DNA from 3 places in the Shewanella sp. 6_MG-2023 genome. Region 1 is predicted to be linked to each of the others. Evidence: predicted binding sites of a transcription regulator. Region 1 holds the regulator's gene; each other region holds the start of a gene.
What was found. Region 1 encodes NrdR, which represses ribonucleotide reductase genes. Its sites were predicted from a motif close to AAACACNANATNTNGTGTTT; they were not measured.
Positions count from the first base shown of each region.

Region 2: a site for NrdR is predicted at 3,259-3,278, ahead of nrdA (class 1a ribonucleoside-diphosphate reductase subunit alpha). Genes of this name have one in related genera too.
Region 3: a site for NrdR is predicted at 3,018-3,037, ahead of nrdD (anaerobic ribonucleoside-triphosphate reductase). Genes of this name have one in related genera too.

Region 1 is NZ_JAUOQU010000028.1:36,486-41,220, reverse strand. It holds gene Q4533_RS15505 (riboflavin synthase) at 1-553, opposite strand, end outside; gene ribD (bifunctional diaminohydroxyphosphoribosylaminopyrimidine deaminase/5-amino-6-(5-phosphoribosylamino)uracil reductase RibD) at 617-1,771, opposite strand; gene nrdR (transcriptional regulator NrdR) at 1,913-2,362, opposite strand; gene glyA (serine hydroxymethyltransferase) at 2,519-3,775, opposite strand; gene Q4533_RS15485 (DUF3943 domain-containing protein) at 4,098-4,735, opposite strand, start outside.
Region 2 is NZ_JAUOQU010000023.1:8,120-12,854, forward strand. It holds gene nrdB (class Ia ribonucleoside-diphosphate reductase subunit beta) at 1-710, opposite strand, end outside; gene nrdA (class 1a ribonucleoside-diphosphate reductase subunit alpha) at 766-3,054, opposite strand; gene Q4533_RS13750 (HAD family hydrolase) at 3,518-4,186, opposite strand; gene ubiG (bifunctional 2-polyprenyl-6-hydroxyphenol methylase/3-demethylubiquinol 3-O-methyltransferase UbiG) at 4,337-4,735, opposite strand, start outside.
Region 3 is NZ_JAUOQU010000015.1:31,443-36,177, forward strand. It holds gene Q4533_RS10530 (YibL family ribosome-associated protein) at 1-77, opposite strand, end outside; gene nrdG (anaerobic ribonucleoside-triphosphate reductase-activating protein) at 217-690, opposite strand; gene nrdD (anaerobic ribonucleoside-triphosphate reductase) at 837-2,957, opposite strand; gene rssA (patatin-like phospholipase RssA) at 3,364-4,338, opposite strand; gene Q4533_RS10550 (DEAD/DEAH box helicase) at 4,457-4,735, shown strand, end outside.

The DNA.
Region 1 (4,735 bases):
GGTCAACTTCGATGTTGACGCTATGACCCGCTTGTAAAGCTAATAAGGTGGTTTCAGCTGCAGTGTGAGGCACTATGGTTAATCTGAATCTGTGCTGATCAACTTCATTTACCGTTAAGCTAACGCCATCAATGGTGATCGAACCTTTATGAGCAATATAACGAGATAACTCAGCGGGAGCTGCCAGCCAAAACTCAATGGCTTGGCCACGCACAAGGCGCTGCTCCACTGTGGCAATACCATCCACATGACCGCTAACCATATGGCCGCCTAATCGGGTCGTTGGGGTCACCGCTTTTTCAAGGTTTACTTTTTGACCGACGTTATATTTAGCAAATCCGGTTAAGGCAACGGTTTCAGCAGAAATATCTGCAACATAACCATCTGCTAAACATTGCACTACGGTTAAACACACCCCATTAGTGGCAATACTGTCACCCAGTTTTACATCGGTTAAGTCGAGCTTGCCACTGGCTACAGTCAAACGAATATCATCGCCTTTACGCTCAACTTTTCTTAATGTACCTAGTGCTTCAATAATCCCAGTAAACATATTTACTCACTTGTTATCTTTTGGGCCACGCTTAGCATCGACCGATAGACAAAATTGCATTAGTTAATTCGCTGGCGAATTAAGCTTTAAAATCAGTCGTTGGTCTGTACCAATTCTGCGACAATCCGTTAATTGTACATCAGGAATCTGATCCATAGTTTGATAGTCGTCTAATTGCATCAAATTGCGTCCATGACTGCCTAATATTTTCATTGCTTGGTACAAATAAAGTGTATCAGCTAATTTACTTTGAATAACACTACCAGCAACGCTGGCACCAGCCTCGACTAATACTGAGTTACAATGCTGGCCTAAGTGTGTAAATAAAGCATGCAAATCAACTCGTCCATCGTTATTAGCCGCTATTGTGATAAAGCTAACATGGGACTTAAAATCTTGTTTTACTTCTGCTGGATAGTCGACACAAGACACCAGCAAAATCGGCGTTTCAATAGTAAACATTTTATAGTCGGCAGTCAGCCTTGCTTTACTATCAAGCACCACTCTTAAAGGCTGTTGAAGGTCAGACTCAGCAAGGCTGTTTTGTACACCAGCCAATTGCTCGTAGCGCACATTCAAAGAGGGGTCGTCAGCTAACACAGTTTCAACGCCAGTCACTAGCGCACAATGACGGGCGCGCAGCTTTTGCACATCGGCTCTGGCTTCGGGGCCGGTTATCCACTTTGATACCCCATTCGATAGCGCGGTTTTACCATCCAAACTGGCTGCCAGCTTAATGGTGATTTCAGGTAATCCCGTAGTCATGCGTTTCATAAAGCCGATATTAAGTTGGCTTGCCGCAGCTGTTAGCAAACCCACATCAACTTTAATACCTGCCGCTTCAAGCATGCTAACGCCATTACCCGCCACTTGCGGATTCGCATCCATTTGCGCAATCACCACTCGCTTCACTTTGGCTGCAATTAATGCCTTAGCACATGGCGGGGTTTTGCCATAATGACTGCAGGGTTCAAGGGTGACATAGGCTGTAGCTTGAGGGAGTAGCTGTTGTAATTGACGATTTTCGACATCTTTTAAGGCGTGGATTTCTGCGTGGGGGCCACCCGCTTTAATATGATAGCCTTGACCAATAATCTCGCCATTGGCGACAATCACGCAGCCCACATTAGGATTTGGACGTGTGGTATAACGGCCTTTTTCAGCTAATGAAATAGCAAGGCTCATCATTTCAATATCACATTTTGACCACTGAGACATAAAGACCTTCTAGAAACTAAAAAGCAGTCATTAAAATTCAGAACTGCTAAATAAGGTTAATCATTGGCAAGAATACAAAGTGCCAATACCAACAAATGTAAGACTGCAATTAATTAAAGACGGCAATAAAAATAAGCTAGATTATTTTTGCAGCTTGGCGATGGCTTCACCGAATTGGGAAACATCTTCAAAGGCGCGATAAACTGAAGCAAAACGGATATAGGCAACTTTATCTAGGATCATCAATTGATCCATCATCAAATTACCAATCATGGCCGAATCAATTTCACGCTCACCTGTTGCTCTAAGAGTGGACTTAATCTTACTTAACGCTTGCTCAATTTGATCGATTGAAACTGGGCGTTTTTCAACAGCCCGAAGCATGCCGCCACGCAGCTTATCTTCATCAAATGGTTGGCGAGTGCCATCTTGCTTGATCACCCGCGGCATGACTAATTCGGCGCCTTCAAAAGTGGTGAAGCGTTCATGACACTCAGTACATTCCCGGCGACGGCGCACTTGATGGCCTTCAGCCACGAGTCTTGAATCAATAACTTTCGTATCTGTCGCGCTACAAAATGGGCAATGCATATCCGCTCCTGAAATAAAAAACAAAATGGCCGTAAGCACTGAGTACTTACGACCATTGAAGTTTATCCTATTTACTTTACAAGGTTAACCTTATCGAAAAGATTATCCGCGTTAGTTAAATAGATCATTGTTTATGTTAATCAATCTCGGTTGACATTAACCGTAAACTGGGAACTTAGCGCATAATTCAAGCACTTGGTTTTTAACGCGCTCAATAGTAGCTTCGTTAGTGATGTCATCTAACACATCACACATCCAGTTAGTTAACTCTACAGATTCAGTTTCAGTGAAACCGCGGCGGGTAATAGCAGGAGAGCCAATACGTAAACCAGACGTCACAAACGGTGAACGTGGATCATTTGGTACTGAGTTTTTGTTAACTGTGATATTTGCATGACCTAGCGCAGCATCTGCGTCTTTACCAGTGATATCCTTGTTGATTAAATCAAGTAAGAATAAGTGGTTATCGGTGCCACCAGAAACAACATTGTAGCCACGCTCAATGAAGGTTTTCGCCATCACTTTCGCATTAGCAACCACTTGCTCTTGATAAGTGGTAAATTCAGGGTCTAATGCTTCTTTAAATGCTACCGCTTTGGCTGCAATAACGTGCATTAATGGGCCACCTTGGCCACCAGGGAATACTGCAGAGTTTAGTTTTTTATAGATAGCTTCATCGTTAATGGCAGATAAAATCAAACCACCACGAGGGCCCGCTAGGGTTTTATGGGTAGTGGTTGTCACAACGTGTGCATGAGGTAGCGGATTCGGATAGATACCTGCAGCCACAAGACCGGCAACGTGCGCCATATCGACAAATAAGTAAGCACCTACTTTATCAGCGATTTCGCGGAATTTGCCCCAATCTATGATCCCAGAGTAAGCAGAAAAACCAGCAATGATCATTTTGGGTTTATGCTCAACGGCTAAACGTTCAACTTCAGCGTAATCAATCTTACCTGTGGTTTCATCGATACCGTACTGAACAGCATTATATAACTTGCCAGAAAAGCTAACGTGAGAACCATGAGTCAAGTGACCGCCATGGGCTAAACTCATACCTAAAACAGTATCACCGCCTTGAAGCAGTGCCATGAAAACAGCTGAGTTTGCTTGAGAACCAGAATGTGGTTGTACGTTAGCGTATGTAGCGCCGAATAATTCTTTTGCACGAGAAATAGCTAACTCTTCAGCAATATCCACATGCTCACAACCACCGTAATAACGCTTACCAGGGTAACCTTCTGCATACTTGTTAGTTAGCTGTGAACCTTGAGCTTCAAGAACACGTGGGCTGGTATAGTTTTCTGATGCGATTAATTCAATGTGCTCTTCTTGGCGACGAGTCTCATCTTCAATTGCTGCAAATAGTTGTGGATCATAATCTGCGATATTCATAGCTTTCTTTAGCATTGCTCACTCCAGCTGTTAATTCTTATAGTAGGGTTGCGCGGTATGATACAGCGCAATTGATCACAATCCCAGCATTTGAAACATGAAATTACTTGCAATTCATTATGAGTACCATTTGCCATCTATAAATTTTCAGCTGCAGCAGCTTTCAGTAATTGTATTTCATAGAAAAATCCAAATTAACTCTTAGTTTCATAACCTTGTGACAATTTTAAGAAAACTCTTTTCTAAAAAATTAATCAGCAAAATATTTAAGCTCTACAGCTCCATTTATCACAAAAACTAGATAGTCTAGTCTATGATACAGGCAATGATTTATCGGCTAATATTGATAAGTAAAGTGAATGCTACTGCGACTTTCTGTTTCATCATTTCGATTGGCAATGGCCAAGTTTTCAATTCCGGTTAATGTGCCACTTCGATCGATACGTTCATGGTGAATACTGATACTCATAGTATTCGTTAAAGGAACATCGAGATAAACTTCATACCTATCACGTGCATCTTTAAAATCTAGGTCACTGACGTTTGGATTCCAATCACTGCTTCGATTAAACTCATTATCATCTATAGAGTCCCAGCGTTGACTTTGAAACTTAACCCCGAGCAACAATTCTTTATAATTCGCCTCTAGTGCTAATTTGGCTGTATGGCCTAAAGCATATCCATAGCCACCTTCCCAAAGCACCGATTTTGTCCCCCAAAAATGGCCTCCATTTTGGCGATAATCTTTTGTTGCAAAGGGTTTCACCATACTAAAATCACCAAACAGGTCGCCTCTGATACTTATCGAAACATCATCAACAAACCATTGCGTTCCAGCAGATACACCAATCACATTGATTGCTGCGTAAAAATCTTCCTCTTCATCTTGACCCAGACTGCTATATTCCAGCCCCATGGATGGGCCAATAAACCAAGTCTGGCGTCTATTTTCAGAATCTAATATGGTATTAACAT
Region 2 (4,735 bases), on a different contig from region 1:
CGGGCAATCAAACGAATAATTTTTGCATTGCCTTCCATTAAGTTACGTTCAGCAAAAGCAAATGAACATGCAAAGCTAACATAAAAACGAATTGCTTCTAATGCGTTGACTGACATCATGCATAAATACAATGATTTTTTAAGAATACGGCTATTAACGGTAATTTCTTTACCGTTGATGAGGTGCGTGCCTTGTCCGTGTAGATTCATCACTTGGGTTAATTCAATCAAGTCATCATAATATTGAGCGATATCACCGGCCCGTTTTAAGATTTCTTGGTTGACGACGATGTCATCAAAAACTACTGAAGGATCATTAACAATATTACGAATAATATGGGTATATGAACGAGAGTGAATAGTTTCAGAGAAAGACCAAGTTTCAATCCAAGTTTCAAGCTCAGGTAACGACACTAATGGCAATAATGCTACGTTTGGTGAGCGGCCTTGAATTGAATCAAGTAAGGTTTGGTATTTGAGGTTTGAGATAAAAATATGCTTTTCATGCTCAGGTAAACTTTGATAATCGATTTTATCTTTACTTACATCTACTTCTTCCGGACGCCAGAAAAAGGATAATTGTTTTTCAATTAACTTTTCGAACACTTCATATTTTTGTTGATCGTAACGTGCAACGTTAACGGGTTGTCCCATGAACATAGGTTCATACATTGGGTTGTTCGGAGTTTGACAGAAAGTAGAGTAAGCCATTTTTATATCCCAAAAAAGCGGGGAAAACTCCCCGCGTTGATATGCTAATTAGTGATTAAATCTTACAAGCGCCGCTTGCACAACCATCGTCTTCTTTTTCAACGACAGTGATGTCATCAAACTGATCCGATGCACCATCACGGGTGTTGTGATAGTAAAGGGTCTTAACCCCAAGCTTATAAGCGGTGAGCAAATCTTTCAGTAAGGTTTGCATAGGCACTTTTTGATTATCAAATCGTGTCGGGTCGTAATTGGTATTTGATGAGATTGCTTGGTCCACAAACTTCTGCATCAAACCGACTAACTGTAAGTAACCCTCATTATTTGGCATATTCCAAAGTAATTCATACTTATCTTTAAGTTCATCAAAGTCAGGTACAACTTGCTTTAATTGACCATCTTTACTGGCTTTAACACTGATCAGGCCACGTGGTGGTTCAATGCCATTGGTTGCATTAGAAATTTGCGATGATGTTTCAGACGGCATTAATGCCGAAAGAGTGGAGTTACGCAGGCCGTGCTGTTTAATATCGGCACGTAAACCTTCCCAATCCATGTGTAATGGCTCGTCACAAATTTTATCCAAGTCACGTTTATAGGTATCAATGGGTAAAATACCTTGAGCGTACGTTGTTTCATTGAACAAAGGACATGCGCCTTGCTCTTTTGCTAAATTGTTTGATGCTTTCAATAAGTAAAATTGAATTGCTTCAAAGGTTTTATGGGTCAAGTTATTACCTGAGCCATCAGAATATTTCATGCCATTCTTAGCAAGGTAATTAGCGAAGTTAATCACACCTATGCCTAGAGTACGACGATTCATAGAACCAAGTTGCGCTGAAATGATTGGGTAATCTTGATAATCAAGCAAGTTATCTAATGCACGTACTGCTAAGTCAGCTAATGGTTCTAGCTCTGATAAATCTTTGATAGCACCAAGGTTTAATGCTGATAATGTACAAAGGGCAATCTCACCATTTGGATCATCAATATTCTTCAACGGTTTAGTTGGCAAGGCGATTTCTAAACAAAGGTTTGATTGCTTAATTGGCGCAACTTGCGGATCAAATGGGCTGTGAGTATTGCAGTGATCAACATTTTGAATGTAGATTCGGCCTGTTGATGCACGCTCTTGCATCATCAATGAAAATAATTCAACTGCTTTAATCTCTTTACGACGAATGCTTAAGTCAGCTTCATACTGAAGGTATAGACGTTCAAATTCGTCTTGATCAGCGAAGAAAGCGTCGTATAAACCTGGCACATCAGATGGGCTGAATAGGCTGATGTTTTGACCTTTGATTAAACGTTGGTACATCAATTTGTTTAGCTGTACACCGTAATCAAGATGGCGAACACGGTTGTCTTCAACACCACGGTTATTTTTAAGTACCAGTAACGATTCAACTTCTAAATGCCATAACGGGTAGAATAGGGTAGCTGCACCACCACGTACGCCGCCTTGAGAGCACGATTTAACCGCTGTTTGAAAGTATTTGTAAAATGGTAAGCAACCGGTATGGAATGCTTCACCACCGCGAATAGGGCTACCTAATGCACGGATACGACCGGCATTGATCCCAATACCTGCGCGTTGACTAACGTATTTTACAATTGAAGATGCGGTCGCATTGATAGAGTCAAGGCTGTCGTCACATTCAATTAATACACATGAGCTAAATTGACGTGTCGGAGTACGTACACCTGCCATAATTGGGGTTGGTAAAGAAATCTTAAATGTTGAAGCCGCGTCATAAAAACGTTTGATGTAATCTAAACGGGTGTCTTTTGGGTAACGCGCAAATAAACAAGCTGCCACTAAAATATACAGGAACTGAGCACTTTCATAAATTTCGTTAGTGACGCGGTTTTGAACTAGGTATTTGCCTTCAAGCTGTTTAACTGCAGCATAAGAAAAGTTCATATCGCGCCAGTGGTCAATATAACCATCTAAAATGGTTAATTCTTCTGACGTGTAATCTTCTAAAATATGCTTATCGTATTTGCCAAGTTCAACCAAGCGAGTGACTTGATCAACTAACTTCGGTGGCTCAAATTGGCCAAAAGCTTTTTTACGTAAATGAAAAACAGCAAGTCTTGCAGCGAGGAATTGATAATCAGGCGCTTCTGGTGAGATTAAGTCTGCTGCTGCTTTAATAATGGTTTCGTGGATTGCTTCAGTTGGAATACCGTCAAAGAATTGTAGATGAGAACGTAATTCAACTTCTGAGACTGAAACGTTTTTCAATCCTTTAGCTGCCCACTCGATAACGCGATGAATTTTGTCTAAATCGATTGTTTCGCGTTCGCCACTGCGTTTTGTGACTGTCATATTGCTGTTCATTAAAAAAGCCTTGATTGTAAAATAGTTTGCGTGATTTAAATTTTGGATCTTTTTTAATCGTCTCGTTTACGATCGCCATTAAATCACAATACGGTCCCTTGTAAGTTGATCATCCATAAGCACTAACAACGTAATATATCCAAGAAATACGAGTGTTATTTGAAGACCCAAAGCAGAAAAAGCCTTGTGTCTTGTTCTGATGTCACACACAAGATATGGTGTTTAATTAAAACTTACATACAAGATAGTGAGGTTTGGGGCGATTTGCAAGCAGCAATTTAGTGAATAAGTTGTGGATATCTTATGTATAGTGGCCAATGTTAGTGAAGGCTAACCTGCTAGGTCAAAATACACGATATTTTGTTGGTTAAGATTAATATTTAGCCGAAAAAAAACGTGAGCTCGATCGCTACAATATTCGGCGATCGATTGTTTTGTTAACAAAATTATTTGCTATTTATATTTAAGATTTGTTAAGGAAAGCCTGATGTAAGTCGGCAACCTTGCTGAACTGAAAATCACTCGGCCATTCATTGGGTTTATCTTGCTCTGACAAATAACCCCATAATGCGATAGCGCCTTTCATCCCAGCATTACGGGCGGCAATTAAATCCCTTTCAGCATCACCTATATATAGGATGTCCTGTGGCAGGCAATTAATTTGCTGGGCAGCAAGTAACATTGGCGCGGTATGTGGTTTGGAGTGCTGGGTGGAGTCACCACTGATAATCGCAGTGAGTTTGTGCTCGATGTTTAAGGCCTTAACCAATGGCCGAGTAAAACGGGCTTGTTTATTAGTAACAACACCATAAGGGATGTCACGTTGCTCTAATAACAACAGAAAATCATCAAAACCGCTAAATAATGATGCTTTTTCACCATTGACCCGTTGGTAATGCACTAACAAAGCTTGCTGAACTTCGATTTGTAACTCATGGGAAAGCTCAGGTATACCGGCTTTTACAAGCGCCAAACTACCATGGGAGGCAGCATAGCGTAAGTTATCAATACTTTTACTAGCGATACCGCGCTCTTGCAAACTTAAATTTAATGCATGGACAAGATCTGGGGCTGTATCAGCTAATGTACCGTCTAAATCAAAGAGTACACCTTTAATCTTGTTCATAGTTATCCTAAGCGTGCTGAAGTTATTAGCGATTACTTAATCCGATTATGAATTAAGTGAAGGATTAAAGTAGTAATGTCACTGATTCACTGCAGTATTACTACTTTAATATTGTTCTACTATTTATGGCTGGCTATTAAAGATGACGATGTGATACTAATCAGCTTTTTGGGTGGCGATCATATAATTAACGTCAACTTTATTCGTGTACTTATATACACCCGTTAAAGGGTTAAAGCTTATCCCAAGAGCATCACGGCAATGAAGCTCTGTTTGGTCAACCAAATTGATTAACTCAGACGGTTTAATGAACTTACTGTGGTCATGCGTGCCAACTGGCAGCATCTTTAAAACATATTCAGCGCCAACAATTGCTTGAATATATGACATCAGGTTACGGTTAATGGTTGAAAAGAACACATAACCGTTAGGTTTAATCATATCGCAGCATGCTTTAATCACTGATAATGGGTCAGGGACGTGCTCTAACATCTCCATGCATGTGACCACATCATAATAGCCTTGATGTTGCTGTGCATGTTCTTCTGCGGTCAT
Region 3 (4,735 bases), on a different contig from region 1:
GCTTGTGCAGCAGCAAGTTTACGGCGAAACTTTTCTGCTTTATCGTTTAATGCTTGCAGTTCTTCTTTTAAATTCATTGTGTTACCTTAAATTTCAACATTGTGCCACTGACACAATAACATGCTCAAACACAGCACTTGTATCAATCCAACACGTTTACGGAGGCGAAGTATAACAGTTCGTTAGACGAAACACATTATCCACAGCAGCTTATGGTTAATCTATTTGAACTAAATCATGAATAATTTGATTACTGCTACCACGCCACTTCAAACTGGGATCCGCTAAATCTTGCTCGAACTTGCCATCCACTAACACATCTACATAGTCTAATACTTGCAGTTGTTTGAGGGACATTTGATCGAGCTTGTAGCCACTCCATAGCCAAATGTCTTTATCTGGGCATTGTTGTTTTACCCGTTTAACCAAAGACAAAATGCTGTCGAGATTAGCTGGGAATAATGGGTCGCCACCAGAAAGTGATAAACCACGGCGCTTGATACGAGTATCATTTAAATCAGCAATAATTTGATCTTCCATCATTTGGCTAAATTCATGGCCTGAACGAGGATCCCAAGTAGACTGATTATAACAACCACGGCATTGATGCTCACAACCTGAAACAAACAAGGTCGCGCGGGTACCTGGGCCGTTGATCACATCGATAGGAAAATACTGATGGTAATTCATAATCACTTCTCTTACTGCTCATTGTCGCGTAAACACTCACGCTGTAAACCTATTTGCATCACTAAGGCCAAACCAAAACAAGGCGCTTAAAGCGCCTTGTTGGGTTAATCACGGAATTAGCTTTGCTAACTTCATGAATTTGCTATTTATAAATGCTTAACGCGGCGTTTAACTTCTTCTTGCTTACCATAGTTAAATGGTCTTGCATCAGGGCTGCCTAGATAACCACATACACGACGGGTTACCGACACACGGCTTGGCTCATGGTTGCCACATTTAGGGCACACAAAACCTTTACTGGTACAGTTAAACTCACCAACGTAACCACAGTCATAACATTCATCGATTGGGGTATTGGTACCGTAATAAGGCACTCTGGTGTAACTGTAATCCCAGACGTTTTCTAATGCTTCAATATTGTGCTGCATGTTCGGGAACTCACCGTAACAAATAAAGCCACCATTGGTGATTTCTGGGTACGGTAATTCAAACTCAATTTTATCGTATGGATTGACTTTCTTTTCGACGTCTAAATGGAAACTGTTAGTGTAGTAACCTTTATCAGTAACCCCTGCAACCACACCAAACTCTTTGGCATCTAGCTGGCAAAAACGACTACATAAGTTTTCACTTGGGGTGCTGTATAGGCTAAAGCCATAACCTGTTTCTTGTTTCCACGCTTCAGTCGCGCGCTTCATCACTGAGATAATTTCAATGGCTTTAGTGCGTAACAGCTCGCTATCAAACACGTGCTCATCAGTACCATAAAGTGCATTAATGGTTTCATGTAAGCCAATGTAGCCTAATGAGATTGACGCGCGGCCATTTTTAAAGATTTCAGACACATCATCATCTGCATTTAAACGAACACCACAAGCACCTTCCATATATAGGATTGGTGCAACACGCGCTTTTACACCCACTAAGCGGGCAATACGGGTATCGAGTGCTTTACGAGCGAGTGTCATTCTCTGTTCTAATAAGGCAAAGAAAGCGGTTTCGTCGCCCTTGGCTTCAATGGCGATTCTAGGTAAGTTTAAGCTGACAACACCTAAGTTGTTACGCCCTTCATGAATTAACTCACCATTTTCTTCATAAGTTCCTAAGAATGAACGACAACCCATTGGCGTTTTAAATGAACCAGTAACGCGTTCAACTTGTTCATAATTAAGAATATCTGGATACATGCGCATGGTGGCACACTCTAATGCTAACTTCTTCACATCGTAGTTAGCATCAGCAGCTTTATGATTTAGGCCATCACGAATAGCAAAAACCAGTTTTGGGAATACCGCTGTTTTACGGTTTTTACCTAGACCTGCCATACGTACTTTAAGAATCGACTTTTGAATTAAACGCGCTTCCCAGCACGAGCCTAAGCCAAAACCAAAGGTCACAAATGGCGTTTGGCCATTGGCGGTATGAAGGGTATTTACTTCATATTCTAAAGACTGGAATGCGTCGTAACATTCTTTTTCAGTTTGCGCCATGGCAAAGGCTTCAACATCTGCTACGCCCCACTCTTTACCGATAACCAACTGCTTTTGATAGCTCTTTTGAACGAACTCAGCTAATACTTCATCAATGCGGTTAATGGTGGTGCCGCCATAGATATGGCTAGCCACTTGGGCAATAATTTGCGCAGTTACTGCAGTCGCAGTTGAAATTGATTTAGGGGTATCAATTTCAGCATTACCCATTTTAAAGCCATGGGTTAACATGCCTGCTAAATCAATTAGCATGCAGTTAAACATTGGGAAGAATGGTGCATAGTCTAAGTCGTGATAATGCAGTTGACCTGACTCATGTGCAGCAACAATATCTTTTGGCAATAGATGCGACTTGGCATAATGTTTGGCCACGATGCCAGCAAGTAAATCCCGTTGAGTTGGAATAACTTTAGCGTCTTTATTGGCATTTTCATTTAAAATCGACGCGTCGCTTTGTTCAACCAAACCACGAATTTCGCAGTTCAATTTACTTTTGGCTTCACGGCAAATATCACGGTCGTGACGATACTCAATATAATGACGCGCAACCTCTTTATGAGGACCTTCCATTAATAAGTTTTCAACTAAAGCTTGTAAATGATGGATCTCAACTTCTTCATCGTTAGCAACTTGATCTCTAATCACACAAGCGACTGTTGAAGCATAGTCTTCATCAGCACTACCTGTAGCAGTTTCCATTGCTGCAACAATGGCATCCTTGATCCGCGACTCATCAAATAGAGTACGACAACCGTCCCTTTTAATTACTACAGGCATTACTTTTACTCCTTTTATGCACAGGATATAAACACTATATATCCACACATAATTATCAACAAACACAATATATGGTGCATTAGGCAATAATAGGCACTAAAAATCCATGATCTAGATCATGTTTTGATGAAGGGGAACAAAATGAAAAAAATTACTGCCAAGCTCAACACTATTTAGAAAAGTTGAACTTGACCAGGTTATAAAAAGCAGCTACTGAGTGCTGAAACGCCTATAAATAGATTGCTATTTATTACAGATTTAAACTGGTAATTGCAGGCTTATACGAATAGTTATCGCAGATTTATACAAATAGTTATCACAGATTTATACTGGTATATTGATGCTTAAACAGGTCATTTCAACCGTTAAAAATCAGTATGATTAAAGCAAAGCGCTTTAATTGGCGTTAATCATTTGGGCTAATACCAAGGGCTGCATAAATTAAATGCGCAGATTGGCGCACAGATTGACGGCCTGCTTCTATCGCTTCATCAGCACGATGAAACTCCATGGTACCGATATCAGCAAGCTGTGGCACTAAACACACATCCGGTGGATCGCCCATTAATCTGGCGCGTTTATGGCGCTGCTCTAAAATATCCATTGATTGCGACATCACCGCAATCATCCCAGGGTGAGATTTCGTGCTTGTGGAAAACTTTTCTGAGAAACTATTTATATACTCTTTACCTTTACCTAGCAGATCCATAAACGCCGACTCTGGCTCTTTGGCCACTAATTGCTTTTCAATTTCAGTGGGCGCACAGCTGGTCATTTGTTGAGGCAACATATGCATACTATTACGGCGGTGACCATTTAAGTCCACTGCAATCACTACATCAACGTCCATGGTGCGGCACATTGACACTGGCACAGGGTTTACCACTGCGCCATCCACTAACCAGCGATCATGCAATTGTACTGGGGGTAAAAAGCCCGGCATTGAACACGAGGCTCTTACCGCATGACGTAAATCGCCTTCTTTGAACCAAATTTCTTGGCCAGAATATAAATCGGTCGCCACTGCCGCAAACGGCTTTTGCAATTGCTCTATTTTTAGATCGCCTATTCGACCAGCTAAAACATCAAATACTTTTTCACCACTGATTAAGCCACCTTTGCGCCAGCTTAAATCCATTAAGCCTAAAACATCCCAACTAGAAAACCCACTCACCCACTCATGTAACTCTTCTAAATGATCATTAGCATAAGCTGCGCCCACCAGAGCCCCAACAGAGCAGCCAGCAATCTTTTCAGGGTGGATCCCCATGGCGGCCAGCTCTTTTATCACCCCAATATGAGCCCAGCCCTTAGCCGCGCCACTACCGAGGGCGATCCCAACACGAAGTGATGATTTATTTTCTTTTGAAGCCTTAGACATTTACCAAACCCTTAACCATTTTTGCACACCTAAGTAGCTTATCTTACGCTTAAGCTGTTGGCTATCAAGTCGCTTACACGTTATAATATCTGGCTATCATTTTTTAGGGGATTTACCTTTGTTATTTACCGATTTTTCTTTAGATAAACGCTTACTAGACAGTCTAAAGCATATGGGCATTTCTGAGCCAACAGAAATTCAGCAGCAAGCCCTGCCAATTGCCCTAGCGGGTAAAGATTTAATGGCATCATCTAAAACCGGTTCAGGTAAAACCCTGGCGTTTTTATTACCTGCTTTGCAGCGGGTAATATCGACTAGGGCCCTCTCTAAAAAAGACCCTCGCGTTCTGATTTTATTGCCAACCCGTGAACTTGCTCAGCAAGTCTATGGTCAATTA